Linked DNA regions of Mesorhizobium onobrychidis. The protein of the gene in region 2 interacts with the protein of the main gene of each other region in a pairwise test. Links are inferred from orthologs where the notes say so. Each region holds a gene or a part of one and is shown on either strand. Other genes may lie near its edges. The genes, in order: dnaE and IHQ72_RS35135.

Region 1 (7,804 bases), 3.1 Mb from region 2 along the record:
GTGATCGGCCTTTTCATCCTCCTGCCGCTGGTGATGATATCAGGCGGTTTCGCGGCGATGCGCACCAAACGCCCCTTGGCCCATATCGCCCGCAATGTCGTCCATTTTGTCGGCCAGGCAGCATGGCTCTACGCCTTGACGCTGATTCCGCTGGCCGTGCTGATCTCCATCGAATTCACGACGCCGATCTGGACGGCCATTCTGGCGGTCGGCTTTCTTGGTGAAAGACTAAGCCGGCCCAGACTTGCGGCCATCGTGCTCGGGCTGATCGGCGTGCTGATCATCGTCCGTCCGGGCGTCGGCTCCGTCGATCCGGGACATGTTGTCGTGCTGGGTGCTGCGGTCTGCTTCGGTATATCTGTGGTCCTGGTCAAATCGCTGACGCGGACGGACAGCGTCGTGTCCATCATCTTCTGGATGCTGGTCATCCAGTCCGTGCTCGGCCTTGTCCCGGCGCTCTACGAATGGCGCAACCCGCCGCTCGAACTGTGGCCGTGGCTCCTGCTGATCGCCTTCACCGGCATGTCGTCGCATTTCTGCATGGCCCGCGCGCTCGCCTATGCCGACGCGACCGTCATCTCGCCGATGGACTTTTTGCGCGTGCCGCTGTCGGCGCTGATCGGCTGGCTGCTGTATCAGGAGCAGATCGACGCTTTCACCGCCGGCGGAGCCTTGCTGATCCTGCTGGGCAATCTGCTCAATCTGCAGAAAAAAGCGACCAAACCTGCGGAAGTGGCAGCGTCTTAGCATTTTGCAGCCAAACGTCTTCGTTTGGCGTCCGACAAAATGCGTTAAAGCAAAGAGTTAGAGCGCGGTTTTGATTCCACCAAAACCGCGCTCTAGCCTCGCATTTCAGTCGCCTTCGTCGGGGATGTTGAGGAGATGCCCGCAGGCCTTGCAGTGGACGGCGTCGGGTTCGTGCCGCTGAAGTCCGCATTGGGGCAAGGAAAAAAACACCTTGGCGGGGCGGAAGAGCGCCTGCGCCAGCCTGACGAACAGCGATATGCCGATGATCATAGTGACGATCGCGGTGAGCTTGCCGGCGATACCCGGCAGGACGATGTCGCCGAAGCCGGTCGTTGTCACCGTGGCGACGGTGAAATAAAGCGCGTCGACATAGCCTTCGAGACCGGCCCCGGTGCTGAAAAAGAAGGTGTAGACGAAGCCGGTGATGACAAGGAGGAATGTCAGGAGATTGATGACTGCATGGCTCGCCTCGCGCCATTTTTTGAGCCCGCGCATCTCGAAAAACCGCCACAGCGCGCCGCTGCGTGACAGCGACCACAGCCGCAATATGCGCAGAAAACCTAGGTTGGCCAGCGCCGAAGGCATCAGCAGCGTCAGCAGGATAAAGGCATCGACCCACGACGCCGGCTGTTTCATCAGGCGCAGCATGTCGTTGGAGGCAAGCAGCCGGGCAATCATGTCAGCGGCGACAAGTGCTGCCACAGAATAATCAAGCCAGAGGAAAGAGGACGACTCCTGGATCACCGGTGTGGCGATGAAGAAGGCGATGATGGCAAGGTCGATGACAATGGCGACCAGTTGAAACCGGAAAGCCGCGGGCGTGCGCCCGTGATAAAGTTTGCGCAGCGTGCCGCGCAGCCGCGCCAAGGCTGAAAAATCCTCCACTCCTTCCCTTTCCGGCGCCTTCATGACAACTGCGATAACGTTCGCTGCGACAGCCGTCCAGTGGGCAGAGCAGAGGGAAGCCGCTGTGGCTTGAGAACATCCGGAGCGTTTCAGACCCGCAAAGCAGTCAGACCGGTTCCGCCTCGATGATGCTGATGCGAGGTCCGGCTTCAACAATATTCGCGACCCGAAAATCCGACGCCGCAAGCAGCGACCTGAATTCTTCCGCCGTGCGCTCCTGCCCGCCCGGCATGACCAGCATGTTCAGATCGCCGAATTTTGCGCCGGCGCCTTCGTTGGGCGGCGCCAGAATGCTCTCGAGCACCAGCAGCTTGCCTTCGGGGCGCATCGCCCGGCGGCAGGTTTTCAGGATCCGGATGTTTGTGTCGTCGTCCCAGTCATGCAGGATCCATTTAAGCACAATCGCATCGGCGCCCTCGGGCACCGAGACGAAGAAATCGCCGGCGACGATGTCGCATCGATCGGATACGCCCGCGGCGTCAAAGACCGGGCCGGCCTTCGCCAGACCTGCGGCTGATCGAAAAGAATGCCGCGCTGGCCGGGATTGCGGCAGAGGATTTCGGCAAGCAGCGCGCCCTGCCCGCCCCCGACATCCATGACGACAGAGAACGGCCGGAAGTCATAGGCCGCGATCACCGCGGCGGCGACGCCACGCGACATGGCCGTCATCGCGCGGTGGAAGATGACGGACTCTTCCGGATGCCTGACGGAAATACGGCCGTCCGGCCAGAATCGCCCACGGCTCGACCGACTGCTGAACATCGGATCGCAACGCGCCGCTGAGCGGGGTCAGCGAGAACGACCGGTCTTCCGCTTCATGGAACACGCCGACCGACGCAAGGGCGCGCAGCAGCCGGTAGAGCGCCTGCGGATGAGTATTGGTCAACGCGGCCAGTTCGCCGCTGGTGCGTTTTCCGTCCTTGAGATGGTCTGCAATGCCCAGCGTGGCGGCGACGCAAATCGCCTGAGATACCTGGAAGCCATTGACCATTTTCTGGAGTTCGGCAGCGGCATCCCGCTCATCCATGACCCGCTCCCCCGGCCGCCGAAAAGACCCAGGCCGCAGAGCTCACAACACCAGCGGCATCGTCACCGGGCAATGCGACCGGGCTGGCGGAATACGGTCGTTAGCTCACACCAACTCGACTTCCACCACGCCCGGCACCGCGCGCATGGCCGACGCAATCTGCGGCGAGACGCGGTAACGGTTGGGCAGTTCGATCTCGACCTCGCCTTGCGCCTCATCCTTGATAACGATAATGCTCACCTGACTGTCGCCGCGCTGGGTCAGCTGCGATTGAATCGCCGACGCGGGTCGGTCATCTCTGACAAAGATGCGCAAGGCTTTTTGGATGCGACTTGCCTCGTCCTCCAGAGACTGCACGGTCTGGATGCGCAGATTGACGCCTTCTGGCCTGTCCTCGGCCGAAACGGTGATCACCACCGAACGGCCGGGCTCGAGCAGGTCGCGATACTGCGCCAGCCCCTCGGAAAACAGCACTGCTTCATACTGGCCCGACGTGTCGGAGAACTGCACGACGCCCATCTTGTTGCCGGTGCGCGTCTTGCGCTCCTGCTTGGTGGTGACGGTGCCGGCAAGCCGCCCGGCGGCAGCACCCCGTTTGACGGCCGCCGAGAACTCGGCCCAGTTCTGCACCCGCATCTTCTGCAGCGCCGCCTTGTATTCGTCCAGCGGATGAGCCGAGAGATAGAAGCCGACCACCTGGAATTCACGGTGCAGGCGGTCGGCGGCAAGCCACGGGTCGGTCGCCGGCAGATTGAGCGCCTGCGACTGCGCGCCGAGCGAGGCGCCAAAAATGTCGTGCTGGCCCGATATTGCATTCTGCTGCGCCAGCGACGCCAGCCCCATCATCCGCTCGACGCCGGCCATCATCGCGGCGCGGTCGTGGCCGAAGCAGTCGAGCGCGCCGGCCATGATCAGGCTTTCGAAGACCCGCTTGCCGACGATCTTCGGATCGACCCTTTCGCAGAAATCGGCGAGGCTCTTGAACGGTTTTTCGCCGCGCATGGCGACGATGTGCTCGACCGCGGCGTCGCCGACGCCCTTGAGCGCGGCCAGCGAATAGAAGATTCGGTTCTCGCCGACCTCGAAGGCGCGGAAGCTTGATATCACCGACGGCGCCACGACATCGATGCCGAGGCGCAGCGCATCCTGGCGGAAATCGGCGAGCTTGTCGGTGTTGCCCATGTCGAGCGTCATCGACGCGGCCAGGAACTCGACCGGGTAGTGCGCCTTCAGATAGGCCGTCTGGTAGGAGACGACTGCATAGGCGGCGGCATGCGACTTGTTGAAACCGTAGTCGGCGAACTTTGCCAGCAGGTCGAAAATGAAGTCGGCTTGCGGCTTGCCGACGCCGCGCTCGACCGCGCCCGAAACGAAGCGTTCGCGCTGCTTGTCCATCTCGGCGCGGATCTTCTTGCCCATGGCGCGGCGCAGCAAATCGGCTTCGCCCAGCGAATAGCCGGAGAGCTCCTGCGCGATCTGCATCACCTGTTCCTGGTAGACGATGACGCCTTGCGTCTCCTTCACCAGATGGTCGATCTTCGGGTGGATCGACGCCATCTCCTCCTCGCCATGCTTTCTGGCGTTATACGTCGGTATGTTCTCCATCGGTCCCGGCCGATAGAGAGCGACCAGCGCGATGATGTCTTCGATGCAGTCGGGCCGCATGCCGATCAGCGCCTTGCGCATGCCGGCACTTTCCACCTGGAACACGCCGACCACTTCGCCGCGCGATAGCATGGCGTAGGTATCAGGGTCGTCGAGCGGAATGTGGGCGAGATCGATCTCGATGCCGCGGCGGCGGATCAGCTTGACCGCAGTCTCCAGCACCGTCAGCGTCTTCAGGCCGAGGAAGTCGAACTTCACCAGCCCGGCCTGCTCGACATACTTCATGTTGAACTGGGTGACCGGCATGTCGGAACGCGGGTCGCGGTACATCGGCACCAGCTCCCACAGCGGCCGGTCGCCGATGACGATGCCGGCGGCATGCGTCGAGGCGTGGCGGTAGAGCCCTTCCAGCTTCTGCGCCATGTCGAGCAGCGTCTGCACGATCGGCTCGCGCTCGGCCTCTTCGGCAAAGCGCGGTTCGTTGGCGATGGCGTCGGCGAGCTTGACCGGATTGGCCGGGTTCGACGGCACCATCTTGGAGAGCTTGTCGACCTGGCCATAGGGCATCTGCAGCACGCGGCCAACGTCGCGCAGCACCGCGCGAGCCTGCAGCGTGCCGAAGGTGATGATCTGGCCGACCTGGTCGCGGCCGTATTTCTGCTGGACGTAGCGGATGACCTCCTCGCGCCGGTCCTGGCAGAAATCGATGTCGAAGTCGGGCATCGACACGCGGTCGGGATTGAGGAAGCGCTCGAACAGCAGCGAGAAGCGCAGCGGATCGATATCGGTGATGGTCGTCGAATACGCGACCAGCGAGCCGGCGCCCGAACCGCGGCCCGGCCCGACCGGAATGCCTTGCGCCTTCGCCCATTTGATGAAGTCGGCGACGATCAGGAAGTAGCCGGGGAACTTCATCTTCTCGATGACGCCGAGCTCAAATTCCAACCGTTCGCGATATTGTTCGACCGTGTAGCCGGGAGCCAGTCCGTGCGCGGCGAGCCGCGCCTCCAGCCCTTCATGCGCCTGTCTGGCAAGCTCCTGCGCCTCCGCCTTCACCGCCGCATCGGCATCGGCGACATCGCCGCCGGCAAAGCGCGGCAGGATCGGGTTGCGGGTCTTGGGGTAGTAGGAGCAGCGCAGCGCGATCTCGACGGTGTTGTCGATCGCTTCCGGCAGATCGGCGAACAGCCTCGCCATGTCAGCCTGGTTTCTCAGAAAATTGTCGGGCGACAGGCGGCGGCGGTTGTCGACGGCGACGACCGAACCTTCGGCGATGGCAATCAGCGCGTCATGCGCCTCATAGTCGTCGCGGGAGGAGAAAAACGCCTCGTTGGTGGCGACCAGCGGCAAGTCATTGGTATAGGCGAGGTCGACGGACGATTGCTCGATCGCCCGGTCATAACCGGAAACCCGTTCCAGCTCGACATAGAGCCGGTCGCCGAACAGCGCCTTGAGCGCCAAAAGCCGCGTCTCGGCGAGATCGCGGCGATCCTCCTTCAAGGCGTTGCCGATTGGGCCGCGCGGCCCGCCGCTGAGACAGATCAGGCCGTCGCAATGGCCTTGCAGCATCTCGGTCGTCAGATGCACGGCCTCGCCGGGCGGCGTTTCGAGATAGACCCGGCTGACCAGCCTGACCAGATTGCTGTAGCCGGCCTCGGTCGCCGCGATCAAAACCACGGGCCGCATATCCGGGCCTTGCCGCCTGCGGTCGCGCTGGCTGTCGCTGGCTTCGCCGGAAAAGGCGAGAGTGGTCTGGCAGCCGATGATCGGCTGGATGCCCTCCTTCACCGCTTTTTGCGCAAATTCGAGCGCGCCGAACAGATTGTTGGTGTCGGTGACGGCGATGGCTGGAGCCTCATCCTTGACCGCATGGCCGACAACCGTGCCGAGCTGCAATGCGCCTTCGAGCAACGAATAGGCCGAATGGACGCGCAGATGAATGAACGGGCGCGCAGGCACTTCCGGCCGCGATGCCCTCACAAGGGCCTCGCGCCGCAAGGGGTCGCGTGGAAGTGTCTCATTCGCCATGGTTTTTAGCGCCGTTTGAAAGGACTCAGTCGATGAAGATGTATTGTCCGGCACCGGACGATGCGAGTCCAGCAATTGCGACTCGAGCCTTGCAAGCTCGCGATCCGTTGCTTTGTGACGGCATTTATGCTAGGAATATATGCATGGTGCTGATTTGCGCCAACGGCCCGCCGCTAGGCGGGTTTTTGTTTTCAGCCTTACGCAAACTCCATGATCACCGCATCGACGGCGAGACTGTCGCCCGGCTTTGCCTTGAGTTTCGACACGGTGAGGTCGCGCTCGGCGCGCAGCACGTTTTCCATCTTCATCGCCTCGACCACGGCCAGCGTCTCGCCGGCCTTGACCTCCTGCCCTTCGGCAACGGCGATCGACACGACAAGGCCGGGCATCGGGCAGAGCAGCATCTTCGAGGTGTCGGGCGCCAATTTTTCCGGCATCAGCCTTTCGAGTTCGGCGGTGCGCGGCAGCATGGCGCGTGCGGTCACCGACATACCTTTCCAGGCGATGCGAAGCCCGTTCGGTACCGGCCTGATCTGCGCGGCGATTCTTCGGTCGCCGACCGTGCCGTGCCAGATGAGATCGCCCGGCCGCCAGTCGGACGTGACCGTCAGCGCCTTGCCGCCGTCGATCGACAGATCGATCGCCATCGGAATGGAGATCATGCCTTCGAGCACCGAGGCCGAAAGGTAATCCTTGCCGATCTTGACCACCCAGTCGCGTTTCAGGACACCCGAATGCGGCGCCAGCCGCCCGCCCAGCCGGTCGAGCCGGTCGCGGCGCAGCAGTTCGACCGCGGTGGCAATCGATGCGAGCACCGCCTTCTCCTCGCTATCAGGCACGATCGGCGCGAAGCCATCGGGATATTCCTCTGATATGAAGGCGGTCGATATCAGCCCTTCCCGCCAGCGCGGATGCTGCATAAGTGCTGCCAGGAACGGCATGTTGTGCTCGATGCCGTCGACGACGAAGCTGTCGAGCGCCACGGACATGGCGTCTATTGCCGCGAGCCGGGTCGGCGCCCAGGTGCACAGCTTGGCGACCATCGGATCATAGAACATCGAGATTTCCGAACCCTCGGTGACGCCGGTATCGTTTCGGATGACAATTTCGCCGACCTGTCCCTCTTCCGGTGGCCGGTATCTCGTCAGCCGGCCGATCGACGGCAGGAAATTGCGATACGGATCCTCGGCGTAGAGCCGGCTTTCCACCGCCCAGCCGTTCAGCTTGACATCGCTTTGCTTGATAGCGAGCTTTTCGCCGGCAGCTATGCGGATCATCTGCTCGACCAGATCGATGCCGGTGACGAGCTCGGTTACCGGGTGCTCGACCTGCAATCGCGTATTCATTTCAAGGAAATAGAAGTTCTTTTCGCTGTCGACGATGAACTCAACCGTGCCGGCGCTCTGATAGTCGACCGCCCTGGCCAGCGCCACCGACTGCTCGCCCATGGCTTTCCGGGTCTTGGCGTCGAGGAAGGGCGAAGGCGCCTCT
Region 2 (15,814 bases):
GACTTCCCGCAGCCGGCAAATTTCTCGCTTCGTCATGGCGACAGCTCATCCACTGGTCAGAGTCAGACACAATGTTCGGTCGGCCGTTACTCCAGAAAGCGGTCCTCGTCGACTTTGACCTGATCCATCCTTTGCAGACGGAACACCTCCTCGACGGAAACGATGTCTAGGTTGACGTTGTGGATGCCGCGATCCTTGAGAATACGCGCGAAGACATCCTTCATCGCCGTGACCGAAGCGCGGATCGCGTGGTTGCCATAGATCACGATCGCGATCCTGCCGAGCGCCTTGATACGTTCCTCGTTCATCTCCGGATACGCCGTCGGCACGATCACGATCGGCGCCTTGCCGCTCCAGGCACGCACGAAGCTTTCAACTTCGTCCGGCGCCTTCTGTTTCGAGTGGATGAGGATCATGTCGGCGCCGGCCGCTTCATAGGCTGCTGCGCGCTTCAGGGCCTCCTCTTCGCCGAGACCGGCGATCAGCGCTTCTGTCCGAGCGATGACGAGGAAGTTAGGGTCGGTGCGGGTGCTGATGGCCGCGTTGATCTTGCCCTGAAACTCCTCGACCCGAAGTAGTTCCTGGCGGCCGCCGGCGGCGAGGCTGGTGACCTTCGGGAAGGTCTTGTCCTCGATGACAACCGCCGAGGCGCCGGCGCGTTCATATTCGGAGATGGCATGGATGACATTGATCGCATTGCCGTAGCCGGTGTCGATATCGGCGACGATCGGCAGCGACGACCGGCCAGCGATCGCCCGCAGCATGTCAAGGTGCTGCGTCATCGAGATGAGGCTCATGTCCGGCAGACCGTAAAGGGCGGAGAGCTCGAAGCCTGAGGCCCAGATCCCGTCGAAACCGGCTTCCTCGGCCAGGACGGCCGAAAGCGGGCTATGGGCGGCCATGATCCGGACGAGGCCGCGTTCGGCCATGCGGTCACGCAGTTGCTTCGCTTTGCTCATACGTCTTCTCGCTTGTGGACAGGGCGGTGCAGGCGGCGAAAATGCGGCCGCAGGCGCGCTTCAACTCGTCTTCTGATGCGGCATAGGAAACGCGAATATAGGGTGAGGCCATGAACCCGCTGCCGGGCACCACGGCGACACCGAACTGCTCCAGCAGATACATGGCGAAATCCATGTCGCTCTCGATCACCTTGCCCGTGGCGGTCACCTTGCCAATGACGCCGGCGCAGGAGACGAAAACATAGAACGCGCCGTCCGGCACGCGGCAGCTCAGGCCCTCGGCCTCATTGATTTGCTCCACGACGAGATCGCGACGCTTTCGGAAGGCGGACACGAACTCGGCGATGTGATCCTGGTTGCCGGCAATGGCCTCGATCGTGGCATATTGCGAGATGGAACTTGTATGCGACGAGGTCTGGCCCTCGATCGTGTTCATCGCCTTGATGAGCTCTTTCGGACCAGCCCCGTAACCAAGGCGCCAGCCGGTCATGGCGCTGGACTTCGATACGCCGTTGACCGTCAGCACCCTTTCAATGAGGTCCGGCGCGGCCTCGGCCATCGTCGCGAAGGGCACGTCATAGACGAGCTTTTCATAGATATCGTCCGAAAGGACGTGGACATGGCTGTGTCGGCGTAGGACCTCGGCCAGGGCGGCCAGATCGGCCCTGGAGTAGACCGCGCCGGTCGGATTGTTCGGCGAGTTCAGCATCAACCATTTGGTGCGCGGCGTGATAGCTGCCGCGAGATCTTGTGGCTTCAGCTTGAAACCCAGCCGCTCAGGGCAGGGAACGAGCACCGGTTCGCCGCCGGCAAGCCGCACCATGTCGGGATAGGAAACCCAGCAGGGCGTAGGGATGATGACCTCGTCCCCGGTGTCGAGGCTGGCGAAAAGTGCGTTGAAGACCACCTGCTTTGCGCCGCAGCCGACGGTGATCTGATCGATGTCGTAATCGAGCCCGTTGTCGCGGAGAAGCTTCTGCCGGATCGCCTCGCGCAGCGGCTTGACGCCAGCAACCGGGGTATATCGCGTCTTGCCATTGAGAATGGCGGCAATGCCGGCTTGCTGGACGGCCTCTGGCGTGTCGAAGTCCGGTTCGCCCTGGCTCAGCGTGACGATATCGACACCTTGTTCGCGCAAGGCACACGCCTTGGCAGTCATGGCCTTTGTCTGGGAGGGTCGGACGGCCTGCAGTCTTTTGGCGAGTAAGGGCAATGGACTTTCCTCAAAGCAGCGAGTTATGCCCAGAGCTAGATGGGGCGCCCCAAGCTCGCTAGTTTTGGCATCGCGAAAAGCGGCCAAAAGGATCGCGTTCTGCGATGCATCATTGCGGCCAGGATTTATTTCCCGGTGCTCTCCTCTTCGGTCTTTTTCCGGCAGAGCCTAGTGAGCCAGCGGCAGAAGGCTCGGGCGAGATCGGGGTTGCCGCTGCGATCGACCGCATAGGCCCGATATTGCATGCCGCTCGGTGCCCGCGAGCCGGGAAGCACGTCCAGAAGGCACTGCCTGATCAGGTCCGCTACGATGATATAGGGTGTCACCAGCAAGGTCTGGCCGGTCGTTACCGCCGGGAGGGCCAGATAGTGGTGGTCGTAGCGCGCCCCCGAAAGAATATCCGACGTCTTCAGGTCCATGCCGCGAAGCCAGATCGGCAAGATGTCCGGCCGCGAGGTGACGGCAATCATCGGGGTGGTGCGCAGCGCTTCGAGCCCGCGGCCGGCGACACAGTTTGGCGATCCGACGCAGACGAGGTGCTCGTCATAGAAATCCCAGCGATCCGCCGGTTCGCTCACTGTTAGGTCCCGGGTGAGGAGCACGTCGAAACTGTCGTCCGAAGCAGGGGCCGACAGAGTGCTGATGACGTCGACCGTGACGCCGCCCATTTCCTTCGAGAAGTCGCTCAAGTTGGGAATGAGCAGCGTATAGGCGAAGGTCGAGAGCGAGGTTCTGACGACGAGCCGGTTGGCATCCTTCCTGTCACCGCGGCGGCGCATCCGCATTGCCGTGAAGAGGATCGTCTCGAGAGGTTCGGCGACGGCATCGGCGAACAGCCGCCCGAAATCCGTGAGCTGGCTTTGACGCCCGCGCCGTTCGAGCAGCTTGGCGCCGAAATATTCCTCCAGCACCGCGATGTGGCGGCTCACGGAGCTCTGGGTGATGCCAAGCGTCTTCGAGGCCCTGGTGACGGTCTTGTCGCGTGCGACCTGCACGAAAGCCCGAACGGCGTTGAGCGAAAGATCTTTTTCCTCGGCCAAATCCCCCCCTTGAGCACGCGCGGCAACCCATCCGGAATCGATGGTTTGCTATCGCAATATTCGATACATGTCACCTGCCTGTAACAAAATGCTTTGATCTTCTGCCGCGACAATAGTTCATCAATGAGGTGGTTTTCCGCCGCGCTCGGCTGGACTGAGAGAGTATCCGTGGGCGTAGAAAGAGATCCCACAAGCCCGGAGCGACGTGGTTGTTCGCGAAGCTGCACAGGAGACAGGTACGCACATGTTTTTGACAACGCGACGCAATCTATTGGTAGCCGGGGCGGCAAGCGGTCTTCTGACAATGACTGGAGTACCTTCAGCGAAGGCCCAGGACGCCGATCGCCGCACGCTTAGGATCGGCATGTCCGGCTTCCCAGCGGCCATTGAACCAGTCCTCTACAACAGTACAGCCACGCGACGCGTCGTCCCACAGATGTTCGATACGCTCATTGGCTTTGATCAGACGGAAAAGATGGCATTACGCCCGGCACTCGCCGAGCGCTGGGAGCGCGTTGACGGGCAGTCGCTACGCCTGTTCCTGCGCAAAGGCGTGACCTTTCACGATGGCAGTCCCTTTACCGCCCGCGACGTCGCTTTTTCGCTCAGCCCCGATCATCTGCTCGGACCCGGTAAGGCCGGCAAGACCGTCGCCATGCAAACGCTCGATACCGTTGACCGCGTTGAAATTGCCGACGACCACACCGTCCTCGTTCACGCTAAGGGCGATGATGCGCTTTTGGAGATGCGTCTCGCCTCCTGGGCATCGGAAATCGTCGGTAGCCGCGCTTATGAAGCCGCGGGATCCTGGGACAAGTGGATCGCTGCGCCCGTCGGCACCGGTCCGTATCGCATCGTCAGCCAGTCGCTCGACGTGAACATCGTGCTGGCGGCATTCGATGACTACTGGGGTGGAAAGCCGCCATACGCTGGTATCGAGTATCGGATAATCCCGGAGCTTGCTTCACGTATCAACGCGCTCACTGCGGGCGAAGTCGGTTTCATCACCGACCTCTCGCCGGACATGTTCTCTGGCATCGAAAGCCAGCAGGGGCTCGAAGTAGCAGGTGGCGCGGTCCAGAATACGCGCTCTTTGGCGATCGACACAACGGGACCCGTTGTCTCAAAGGTCGGCGTACGGCGGGCGCTCAGCCTGGCGCTCGACCGTAAGGCCTTGGTCGAAGCGCTGTGGCAGAACCGAGTTCTGGTGCCGAACGGCTTTCAGTTCCCCAGCTTCGGAGAAGGTTATATCGAGGACTTTGCTGCTCTTGCCTACGATCCTGACCTGGCGCGAGAACTTCTTAGCGAAAGCCGCTACAACGGCGAAACCGTCACGTACAAACTTCTCAACAACTATTATCCCAATCAGGTGGCCGGCGCTCAGGTCATGGTCGAGATGTGGCGGACCGTCGGCCTCAATGTCGAAATCCAGATGATGGAGAACTTCGCCCAGATTCAACAGAAGCCGATCAACGCGATTTATGACAATTCGACCACGGCAATCTTTCCGGACTTGTTGGCCCACGCTTGGCGTCTCTTGGGTCCAAACGGCGAACTTCCGAAGCTGGGCATGTGGCAAGACAAGGAATTCTTCGCTCTTGGCGAGAAACTCAAATCAACGGTGGACGCAGCGGCTCGCCGCGCGGTCATCCGCAGGATGCTGGAAATCATCGATCACGAGAATCCGCCCTGCGTCCTGCTGCATGGCTCCGGTCAGTTCTATGGCAAGCGCAAGGATATCGCCTGGGTCCCGGGGCAGACACTTGACCTGAACTTCGGTCCATTTAACGCCGCCTATACGCAAAACTGATGCCCACGCGAGGAGGGACGGCGATGGCAAATCTCGCCGGCACTGCACCAGCATCCGCATTGCCGGCGGCTTCGTCGTCGCAACCGTTGCTCACGATCGAAGGCCTCTCCGTCGACTTCAGCGGCGTCCAGGTAATTAGGGGGGTCGACCTCACGGTCGCACGGGGCGAGTCAATCGGTATTGTCGGCGAGTCAGGTAGCGGCAAGTCCGTTACCTGGCTTGCTGCGCTCGGGTTGCTGCCTCGCACGGCTACAGTGTCGGGAAGCATTCGGCTGGAAGGCGAAGAACTGCGTGGCGCATCAGCGATGCGGCTCGACCGGATTAGGGGCGGGCGCGTGGCGATGATCTTCCAGGATCCGTCCAGCGCGCTCAATCCTGTCATCCGAATTGGTCGGCAGATTGGCGAAGTTCTCGCGCGACATCAGGGGGTGTCGGGCTCGAACATTCGGGGCGAGACAAAACGTCTTTTTGAGCTCGTTGGCCTGCCGGACGCGGGACGTCGCTTCGACGCTTATCCCCATGAACTGTCCGGCGGTCAGAACCAACGGGTCATGATCGCCACGGCGCTCGCCGGAAAGCCGGACGTCCTGGTTGCCGACGAGCCGACCACCGCGCTCGACGCGACAATCCAGGCCCAGATACTGGACCTCTTGACTACCATTCGGCGCGAGACGGGCATGGCTCTTGTTCTCATCAGCCACGATCTCGGCGTCGTTTCCGAAACCTGCGAGCGCATCATAGTGATGTATGGCGGCCGCATCGTCGAGACAGCGCCGTCAGCCTCGATTTTTGCCAGTCCGCGGCATCCCTATACGCAGGGGCTCCTTGCGGCCTTGCCGCCTTTCGAAGGCGCGTTGAAACGGCTCATTCCCATCGAGGGCCAGGTGCCGGAGCCGGCAAACGTGCCTCCAGGGTGCCCGTTTGCGCCCCGCTGTCCGCAACGCATGCCGGTTTGTGACGCGACCATTCCGCCACTCACGCAAACCGAAGCCGGCCGCTTCTCCGCCTGCATAGCAGGGCCCGCCACGGAGGCCCAGCAGCCCTTAAAACTAAAGGCGAGCGTGCCGGCATGACTGCAAGCATTCTTGACCTGCACGGCATTTCGCGCAGCTATTCGACGCGGAAGGGGCTCTTCGGAACAAAGGTGCCTGTCCACGCTGTTGATGAAGTCTCACTGTCTCTGAAAGAGGGGCAGACGCTGGCTCTCGTCGGCGAATCAGGATCGGGAAAATCAACCACAGGACGGATCGCGCTCGGCCTTGAACGGCCGAACAGCGGATATGTGCTCTTCCGAGGTACTGAACTGCCGCCCGCCAATACACCAGCGTGGCGCCGCATGCGCACGCATATGCAACTGATCCACCAGGATCCACTCGCCGCGCTGGACCGCCGACTGTCGATCCTCAATCAGGTCAGGGAACCACTGGACATCCATGACATCGGGTCTGCATCGAAGCGGAACAATGAAGCGCTGGCTATGCTCGATGCAGTTGGCCTGAATGCGAGTCATGCCTCGAGCCTGCCTTATCAACTGTCGGGTGGGCAGAGTCAGCGTGCTGTTCTTGCTCGGGCGCTTATCATGCGACCGGCGTTGTTGGTCTGCGATGAGCCGGTCTCGGCTCTTGACGTCTCGATCCAGGCCCAGGTCGTGAACCTACTCATGGACCTTCAAAAGGACCTACGTCTTACTCTCCTCTTCATCAGTCACGATTTGAAAGTGGTTCGCCAGGTCAGTCAGCATACGGCTGTGATGTATCTCGGTCGTATCGTTGAATATGGCGAGACAAATCTTTTGCTCTCGAGCCCAACCCACCCCTATACTAAGGCGCTTGTCTCAGCGGTACCTGTTGTAGGCCGGCGCACGCGCGAGCGCATCATGCTCAAAGGCGAACCACCCAACCCTGCAGCCCGTCCGACCGGCTGCGCGTTTCACCCTCGCTGTTCCATCGCGCGGCCGCAGTGCGTGAGAGTCTCCCCCACATTCTCGACTCTGCCGGACGGACGATCCGTTGCTTGTCATGCCGTCCATACCAACCCGCCGAGCAAGAAGGTTGAAACCTGATGTTTCGGTTTTTTGCTATCCGTGTCTTGCGTGCCGTTCTGACCATCGCGCTGGTGGTCACGTTCGCCTTCATCGTCCTGAGGCTCTCGGGAGATCCGGCCCGCAGCGTCATGGGGGACGACGCCTCGCCCGAGGCCATGGCCGCCTTTCGCCGGGAGTGGGGGCTGGATCTGCCACTCTGGATCCAATATCTCCATTACTTCGCAGCGATCTTTCAGGGCGAACTCGGCCGGTCGATGCGTGGAGGCGGGCCTGCGCTTGACCTTGTTCTGGGACGTATCCCGGCAACGCTTATGCTGACCCTTCCTGCACTTCTGATGAAACTGGCCATCGGTATTCCAGCCGGTATCTATGCCGCTTTGCATCGGGACAGCGCCATTGACCGTGCCGTCATGGTCACGGCGGTCGCAGGATATACGGTGCCGAGCTTTGTCCTCGGTCTCGTATTGGTTCAAGTCCTTGCAATCTGGCTTGCGTGGCTGCCGACCGGCGGCACGGGCAGTCTGCAGCATCTAATCCTGCCGATCATCACTCTCGGCGTTGGTGGTGCTGCCGTGCTCGCACGGTTCATTCGGAGCGCTATGCTGGAGGTACTGGGGCAGCCGTACATTCGCACTGCCAGTGCCAAGGGTATCCCCTGGGCCGCGGTTGTGCGTGGTCACGCCCTGCCGAACGCCGCAATTCCTGCCGTTACCATTGTCGGCTTCATGGTCGGCAATCTGATCGCTGGTTCGGTTGTGGTCGAGAGCGTGTTCTCCTGGCCGGGTGTCGGCAATCTGCTGGTTGTGTCGGTGACAGCCCGCGATCTGGCGGTTGTGCAGTGTATTCTCCTGCTGGTGGCCGCCACAATGGTGGTCTCCAACCTCATCGTGGACTTCCTCTACGGCATCCTCGATCCGCGCCTGGCCAACGCGAACTCGACCGGGGGGCGCTGAGCAATGAACATGATGGGAAAAGTAACCGAAACGGCGACTGGCACGCGAGAGACCACGAAACACCGCCGAATTCCTTTCTCCGTCATCGCCAGCGTGCTCTGGATCGTTTTTATCGTCATAGTGGCGCTGCTCGCTGATGGAATCGCCCCGTACCAATACACCGCGCTTGATCTGCCTAACCGGCTGGCCTCGCCGTTACACCCTCACCATGTGCTTGGAACAGACGAACTCGGACGCGATATTCTATCGCGACTGATCGTATCTGTTCGTATCTCAATTCTGGTCGCCCTTGGGGCAACGCTGATTTCGGCGTGCTTGGGCACGACCATGGGCTTTGCTGCGGCCCACTTTGGTGGGCGCGTCGAGCAGTTCATCCTGATGCTCGCTGACTTTCAGGCAGCCATGCCTTTCCTCATCCTTTCCCTGTCGGTGCTTGCGTTTTTCGGAAACGCTTTGCCGCTGTTCATTGGACTGATGGGACTTTATGGCTGGGAACGCTACGCGCGTATCGCACGCGGGCTTGCGGTCGCCGCCAGCGCGCAAGGCTACGCCGGAGCTGTTCGTCAGTTGGGTGCGAGCCCAATGCAGGTATATCTGCGGCACATCCTTCCGAATATCTCGTCGACGCTCATTGTTTCCATGACGCTGACCTTCCCGGAGATCATCCTCATGGAAACCAGCCTGTCCTTTCTGGGCCTTGGCGTTCAGCCCCCGATGACGAGCCTCGGAAACATGCTCGGCTATGGCCGGGAGTATATGACACGTGCGCCCTGGATCATGCTTGCGCCTGCTGTGCTGATCGTCGCGACGACACTCTCCATCAGCTTGTTGGGCGACTGGCTGCTCGACCGGTTGGATAACGGCCCACGTTGACGCCCATACAGCTGCCTCGTTCTGGTGTTCAGCCTCCTCAGTCCAGAGCGCCGAAACGACCGTCGGATGTTTGAGCAGCGCCAACTAAAAGATTTGCATGTGGGAACGGCCACTAGAACCGTTTCTATGAATAGGAATACATCAATGGTGTTTCTCCGCCCACTTAATCGTAAGCGTGCGCAGATCCTCATGGAGCAGGATGGGCTGGACGGAATCATACTAATCCAACCCGAGTCGATCATCTATGGCACAGGAGCACGCCCAGGCAGCGCGGCCGGCTGGCGACGGGCTGGCGCTGCTTTTGTGATCGTGCCCGCCGATTCACGAGAGCCGATCACCGCGATTATCGGCGATTTCTACGCTGAAGAATTCCGAGCTGCTTCCGGAATTGACGACATCGTCACCTTTCCTGTTTGGGTCGATCTGATCGACATTAGTGAGATCCCCGATGGGTATCTCATTGAGCGGCTTTCGACCGCTCGCCCGCCAGAGCAAGTGCGTCTGAGACCAGCAACCTTTGACCGCAAACAAACATTTGCGCTGCTTGCTGGGGCCCTGGCCGGCCGCGGGCTTTCAACTGCACGGCTCGGAACCGAAAACGCTTTCCTGCCGGTTGAAGACCAAGCCTTGTTCAATGAAGCATGCCCCAATGTTCGCTGGTCGGATGCCTCGACGCTCGTCGGTCGCCTTCGAATGATCAAGTCCACCGGCGAAATCAACCGGCTGAAGCTCGCTGCCCAATCAGCCGAAGCTGGCACGGCAGCGGCCATCGCCCACATCCGGCCCGGCCGTACCGCTGACGAGCTGTTCTCAATTTTCCGCACGGCCTCTGCGCAACGCGCAGCCGAGCTGGGATACCATGGCCCGGTTTTGCCGAACGGCGCCATCACGATCGGACCTGGAGCGACCGGCAAAGGCCGACCGGCACAACGAGGAGACGTGATCCGTCTCGATCTTGGCTGTGTCGTTGACGGCTACACTTCCGATTGCGCACGCACCGCTGTGCTCGGTCGGCCGAGCGCGGATCAGCAGGCAATTTACGGTGCCCTGCGTATCGCGTTCGAATCCGGGTTGGAACGCCTCCGCCCCGGGGTGCCATTGCGAGAGGTCTATACGACTGCGATGAAGACAATGCATGTGCAAGGGTTTGACATGTATTGTCGCGGCCATTTTGGCCACGGTGTCGGGGCGTCGATATTCGTCGAGGAATGGCCGTTCATCTCGGCGGATGAAACGACGGAAATCGAGCCCGGCATGGTGCTCGCATATGAGTTGCCCTGGTATATCCGTGGCCTCGGAGCGTTCATGCTGGAAGATCAATTCATTATCGGCGCCGACTCTTCCGAACCATGCTGGTCGTTGTCGCGTGAGCTCGCGATATGCGACTGCTAGCGAAATGGCGTCTTTGTCAAACGTGACTGCGAGATACACGGTATGCGCTTTCTCATCGTCAGCTTCGACGGCCTGCGTCCTGACCTGGTCGCACCCGACCTGACACCGAACCTCTGCCGACTACAGGCCTATGGCATCACCTTGTCGAACCATCGCACGGTCTATCCAAGCGAAACCCGCTCGGCCTTTCCCAGTTTCGTGACCGGTTCGACGACGAGCCGGCATGGCATGGTTGGGAACAAATATGTCGACCGTTCGGTAACTCCGTCCCGCTACATCGACACAGCAGACGAGGTTCTCCTGCGCAAGCTTGACCTCGAAAGCGGTGGGCGGCTGATGTCCACACAGACGCTAGGGGAAATCCTCGCTTCGGACGGTCGCAGTCTTGCCGTCTTGGCCACCAACTCGCCCGGCACGACTCGCTTTTTCCACCACAAGGCGGAGGATTTCCGGCAGGTTCGGCTTTCAGGGCATTTCCGCGGGGCCTGCACGCCGGACGATCTGCTGGCTGAAGCCGAAGAGTTGCTTGGGCCGTTGCTGCCAGATCCGCCCAGCACCGAGCCTGACAAGGCCGGCCAAGATTGGATCACCTCAGCATTTCTTGAGGTGGTCTGGCCGAAATACCGGCCTGATGTGACAGTCCTCTCCTACGGCGAGCCAGACATCACTTCGCACTTCCATGGCACAGGCGCTGAGGCAACTCGGTCGATCATCGCGCATTGCGACCGCCAGTTTGGCCGGGTGCTAGACTGGTGGGAAGCAGAGGGACGTGCTGAAGGCGTACAGGTCATCGCGATCTCCGACCACGGACACATCACGGGTCAAACCCAGGTTTCGGTCGTCGACAGCCTGCGTCGTGCGGGCTACCGACCCGGTACCGCACCCGCACTAGACGTCGATGTCGTGGTGGTGCCCGGGCAGGTCGGCGCGCTCTATCTCGCTGACCCAAGCGACGAACGGGTCGCCCGGATCGTGGCGACGATCACCGGCGAGCCGTGGTGCGGGCCGGTTTTTACCCAGGCGAAGAACGAGACCGAGGGCATCGCCCCGGGAAGCCTTGGCAAACATCTGGTCTTTATCGATCATTCTCGCGCACCGGATGTGTCTTTCTCCTTCCGCGCGAATGACAGTATCGATCCATTCGGCCTTGTCGGCGGTACTTTCTACGAAGACAACCTCTGTCTAGGCGTCCATGGTGGTCTGCATCCGAAGGAGTTGGCCGCCCTGGGAATCATCGCTGGTTCAGCTTTCCCTGCCGCAGGTTCCGTCTCCACAACCCCTTCCGGCATCTGCGATTTTGCACCGACCATTCTGCATCTACTTAGAATAGCGCAGCCGGGAAGCATGACCGGCCGCGTTCTGACCGAAATCGTTGAGCCAAGACATAAGGCTGCCCCCGAAATTCGCAGTGAAGCTTTCGATGTGGGGCTTGGCCGTTTCAGGCAGGTTCTTCGGCGTGTTCACGTTGGACCCTCGACTTATATCGAGAGCGGGACGGCGGAAGGGTAGGCCGCATGTTTGCGCAGAGGCAGGCCTTCAACAAAGGAATCGGGGACGATCGCCAGGTGGTGACCCAGGACATGAACCGGCAGCACCCTGGCCCACAGAAGTTTAGCGCCGGCTCGGCCGTACATGGCTGCGCTTGAACCGGCATGCATTGCCCGAAGTGCCAGCGGCAGGGCCTGCCGGGATTGGCTTGCCGCTTGCCCGGACGAACTCTTGCGCGTTGTGGTCTTCACGCCCCGGCCAAGATCAAGCCGATCGCCTTCCAGAACAGGCGGTGGCCTACGTTCCATGAAGCGGGTAGACCGAACTATACGGCGACATCGCTGATCTGACGGAGCCGCCGCCTTCAGTCGCCGGCTTGCCGAGGTCCGCCGCCGCGAGTGCTGCGGGTCGCCAACGGCTTCTGGCGCATGTCATGACACCCGGCGGTCTAACACGCCCTGCCCAACCACTACTTCAACGAGCTCGTCTACGTCTGCTCTCAAGCTTTAATTCGGTCGAACTGCCGTCATACGTGACCCCTATGCTTCGTGGTGATGGGAAGGGCGCCCGCCGCGCGGCGTCCTATATCCGATCAATGTCGGATCTACGACAGGCGGTAAATCCCTCTAACTCATTACTTTGAAGTGTTTCTTTCTCTGGCACGGTCCATGCACGGGTTCTCCGAACGCTTCAGCGAGACGTCGTCAATGAATCGGAGGCTGTATGAGTCGGCAGACCGGACAAGCTGAATCGGCGGACCGGCTGGACCGCCTAGCCGACAGGCCTGGAAGGCCGCAGGATGTTCAACGTCGTCGGCGGGAGCACTCTTCACGCGAGTAAAGAGTGGGGCGGAATGCAATGACAGCGATCATAGGCAGGTACGAGCACGGCGAGTTCTCTGTGGCCAGCGAGTTAGTCAGCTGCGAACGTAACGAACAAGGTGAAGCTCGTTCCGATGATAACCATCTGCCAAATGAACTTTCGCAATTCCGCCGTGGTGGTGTGAGTCTGTTGTTCGATGAAGTAGCTTATATTGCGACGGAAAAGCGTCAGCGCATTGCATTCGATCCTGATCGTTTCGTGGAGGAATATCGATCACGCGGACAAGACGCGTTCGACGACCTTGATGGTCAATATGCCATTGCGCTGCACGACGCCGCGAGTGGCAGATTGCACATTGCACGGGATACCTTCGGTACCCGTCCGCTGTTCATCGCACATCTTCCGTCTGGCATTGCATTTTCCACGACCTACTCACCACTATGCAAGCTTCCGGAACTTCATCCCGCCTTCGATGTCGCTGCCGTTCGTGCATTCATTGAGCGTGGTTGGGCGCCGGCTGGATTGACCTTCCATCGCGATATACGGCCGGCGCGAGCTGGCTTCGTTGAGATATTCGACCGTGCGTTGCACAGTCTTCGTCGCCTGCCGCCTCAGGCGAATGAGTATACTCAGCCCAGAGACTTACTGTCGTCCGACGAATTGTTGTCGCTTCTTCGTCGGATTGTGGCGGAATCACTTCAACGTTCACATGGCGATATCGGCGTTTCACTCAGCGGCGGCATCGATTCCGCCGCGATCGCAGCGCTGCTGAAAGAAGCCGATCCGCGCCGTGTAATACGGAGCTTCACCGTTGGTTACGGCGAGGAGGATCCGGAGATCCAAGGTGCCCGCGCGACCGCCTCCCATCTTGGCTTGGAGCATCATGAAATTATCGTCGGCGCGCGAGACTTGGCTTCCCTCATGCAGGAAGCCGTACGAGCTCTGGGTAATCCGGGCGGCTATGATGAGTTTCCGTGCCTTTTCGCCCTGTGGCGAGACGCGTCAAGATCCGTGCAAACGCTTTTTTCTGGCAATCTCAGCGACACGCTTTTTGGCGGCATGCCCTACCATAGGGATCTTTGGCTTAGGATGAACAACGCGCGCGATGACCTTTCGCGCAAGGACCAATCAGGATCGCTAGATATCAAGCCAGCTAATCAAGAAGGTCCCAAAGACCTCCTTTTCGACAATCTTCGCCAATCACTCACTGACTGGGACGAACGTATCGGTGCGCAGACCTTGCTCGCTTCACGCGCGGAACTTGAGTTGGTTATGCCGCTATCGAGACGATCCTTGCTCGACTTGTCCCTACGCCTCCCCGCTCAACAAAAAGTGACGGAATCTCACGTCAAGTCTTTCTTCCGGGAGAGCATCAGCAAACTGCTTCCTCCTGAAATTCTTCAGCGCCCGAAGGGGATTCAACAATTGCGCTATGATGGCGACATGCGCGACGCCCTATTGGAACTCTCGCGAAGGTACCTGACGAAGGACCGCGTTGAACGACATGCGATCGTATCACTTGGCGATGTGCAGGCGTGTATATGCGAAAGCAAAGACAGCTTCACGAAGGCGCGGTTCCAGACGCTTTGGAACATGCTGATATTTGAGATTTGGACAGATGCCTTTGCGAATGATGACCCGGCCTGGAGCAGTGACCGATGAGTATCTTAGGGGCATTGCGACGTTCGCTAGTCTCGGCCTCGACGCCGGCGACAGGCATCTGTCGCGGGTGATCCGCGCCGTGCGGGCCGCGATATGATCACGCCTATCAAACAGGCGGGATGGCTCGTCTAGATGGACCTTCCGATCGCGACAGCAAAAACCCTACGTCGTCGATGCCTTGCACATCGGCTGCTCGGCGACTAGCCAGCGTTGGCCGAATGAACGGTAGATCCACCCGGGGCGACTTGAGCTTTGGCGGAAACAAGATCGACGCGTCAGTGGAGAGGGGCAATGCGGGCATCACACCGTCCCCCGGTGAACGAGGATCGTCGACGCGGTGACGGCGAAGAGCGTGATCGCTAAGTACATGGCCCGGTTCGGCGATGGCACGCGAACCGACGCCACGTGGGCAAGGCTCAAAAGAGCGAAGACGATGTTCACGGCCGGCAGGAACGTCGCCGCGGGCAGGAAGGGCTGGACGAGGACAAAGGCGGCCATCAAGGGAATGTCGTAGGACAGCGGCACACCGAAAAACCGACCGTCATCTGACTTTCCGAAATTCGCGAAATAGCTCAGGCGAATGGCACCGGCGAGCAGCAGCGCCGTGGCGACGAAGAAGGAGACGTGCGAGGCGCCATTCAGCTGCACGAGAATGATCGCGGGAAGGATGGCGCCATACATGATGTCGCCAAACCCGTCGAGGCTCTTCCCCATCTTCGCCATGTCGGGCGAGCGGTTTCGGGTTCTGCCGGCGACCACTCCATCCAGGTGATCCGCGAGAACGGCCCACAGGGCAGCGCCGACCGCCAGCTCGATGTGGCCCGCCAATGTGAAATAGAGAGCAATCGAGGAGCACAGTAGCCCGACCGTGGTGATGGCATTGGCGGGATCAACGAGGTAGCGAAGCATCTTCCATTCCCCAGGCTTGCGGTCAGCAGGCAATCTCGCGCGCGGTCGAGAACATTGCCTCCGCGATGCGCAGGTCGGCTTCATTGTCGATCTCGTACCATTTGAGGCTGTCGCACCTGCCAGCCGCGATCCGGAGCCCTTTCAGCTGGATGAGATTCGACAGCAGCTCCTCGATATACGACTTGACGGCTCCAGCGCTTATGATGTCATTGAGATACGGAACTATCGTCCGGCGCAAATCTTCTCCGGAAAAGCGGATCAGGTTCATCGTTTTGAAGAGTGGCGGCGAACTATCATTGAGATTCGCTGCCGTCTGCTTCATCCGCACTTCGGCAATGTAACCGCCGTTCGTCAGGACGACGGCCGAGCCTTCCATCTCCGGGCTGAACGGCGCGACGGCCGCGACATTGTCCGCGTCGTCCAGCGTCAGGTAGCGAAGCACCTCCGGTTCGAAAAACACGTCGCCTTCGAGCAGATAGGTGCCCCCGGCCAAAAGCGCATCCCGGGCCAACCACAGCGAATAGGCGCTGCCCGTGCGGTCGAAGACCGTCGACTCGACATAATTGATATCGAGCCCACCGAAGCGTCGGCCGCAGGAATATTGGATCGCGTCTTTGCGATAGCCGACAACGATCGTCACCTCCCTTAC

The links.
Region 1: the proteins of IHQ72_RS35135 (region 2) and dnaE interact in binary tests that used the Escherichia coli proteins (3 or more experiments, as listed by UniProt). The link is inferred for Mesorhizobium onobrychidis from one-to-one orthologs.

The regions. Positions count from the first base shown.
Region 1 is NZ_CP062229.1:4,006,332-4,014,135, reverse strand. Bases 2,586-6,676 are described here. They hold dnaE (DNA polymerase III subunit alpha), read right to left. Parts: upstream 6,314-6,676; coding sequence 2,786-6,313; downstream 2,586-2,785. Other genes in these bases: IHQ72_RS19915 (acetyl-CoA carboxylase biotin carboxylase subunit), read right to left, coding at 6,511-6,676; IHQ72_RS19925 (methyltransferase family protein), read right to left, coding at 2,586-2,680. In the rest of the region: IHQ72_RS19940 (DMT family transporter), read left to right, coding at 1-747; IHQ72_RS19935 (potassium channel family protein), read right to left, coding at 853-1,656; more of IHQ72_RS19925, read right to left, coding at 2,273-2,585; more of IHQ72_RS19915, read right to left, coding at 6,677-7,804. UniProt on the Escherichia coli protein: DNA polymerase III is a complex, multichain enzyme responsible for most of the replicative synthesis in bacteria. This DNA polymerase also exhibits 3' to 5' exonuclease activity. The alpha chain is the DNA polymerase catalytic subunit.
Region 2 is NZ_CP062229.1:7,111,496-7,127,309, reverse strand. Bases 27-2,814 are described here. They hold IHQ72_RS35135 (pyridoxal phosphate-dependent aminotransferase), read right to left. Parts: upstream 2,119-2,814; coding sequence 934-2,118; downstream 27-933. Other genes in these bases: IHQ72_RS35130 (LysR family transcriptional regulator), read right to left, coding at 2,298-2,814; IHQ72_RS35140 (phosphonopyruvate hydrolase), read right to left, coding at 87-959. In the rest of the region: more of IHQ72_RS35130, read right to left, coding at 2,815-3,212; IHQ72_RS35125 (ABC transporter substrate-binding protein), read left to right, coding at 3,457-5,022; IHQ72_RS35120 (ABC transporter ATP-binding protein), read left to right, coding at 5,046-6,095; IHQ72_RS35115 (ABC transporter ATP-binding protein), read left to right, coding at 6,092-7,084; IHQ72_RS35110 (ABC transporter permease), read left to right, coding at 7,084-8,019; IHQ72_RS35105 (ABC transporter permease), read left to right, coding at 8,032-8,892; IHQ72_RS35100 (M24 family metallopeptidase), read left to right, coding at 9,037-10,284; IHQ72_RS35095 (alkaline phosphatase family protein), read left to right, coding at 10,327-11,793; IHQ72_RS35090 (asparagine synthase-related protein), read left to right, coding at 12,631-14,256; IHQ72_RS35085 (CDP-alcohol phosphatidyltransferase family protein), read right to left, coding at 14,557-15,165; IHQ72_RS35080 (phosphocholine cytidylyltransferase family protein), read right to left, coding at 15,188-15,814. UniProt on the Escherichia coli protein: Shows aminotransferase activity with methionine and histidine as substrates, and to a lesser extent also with phenylalanine.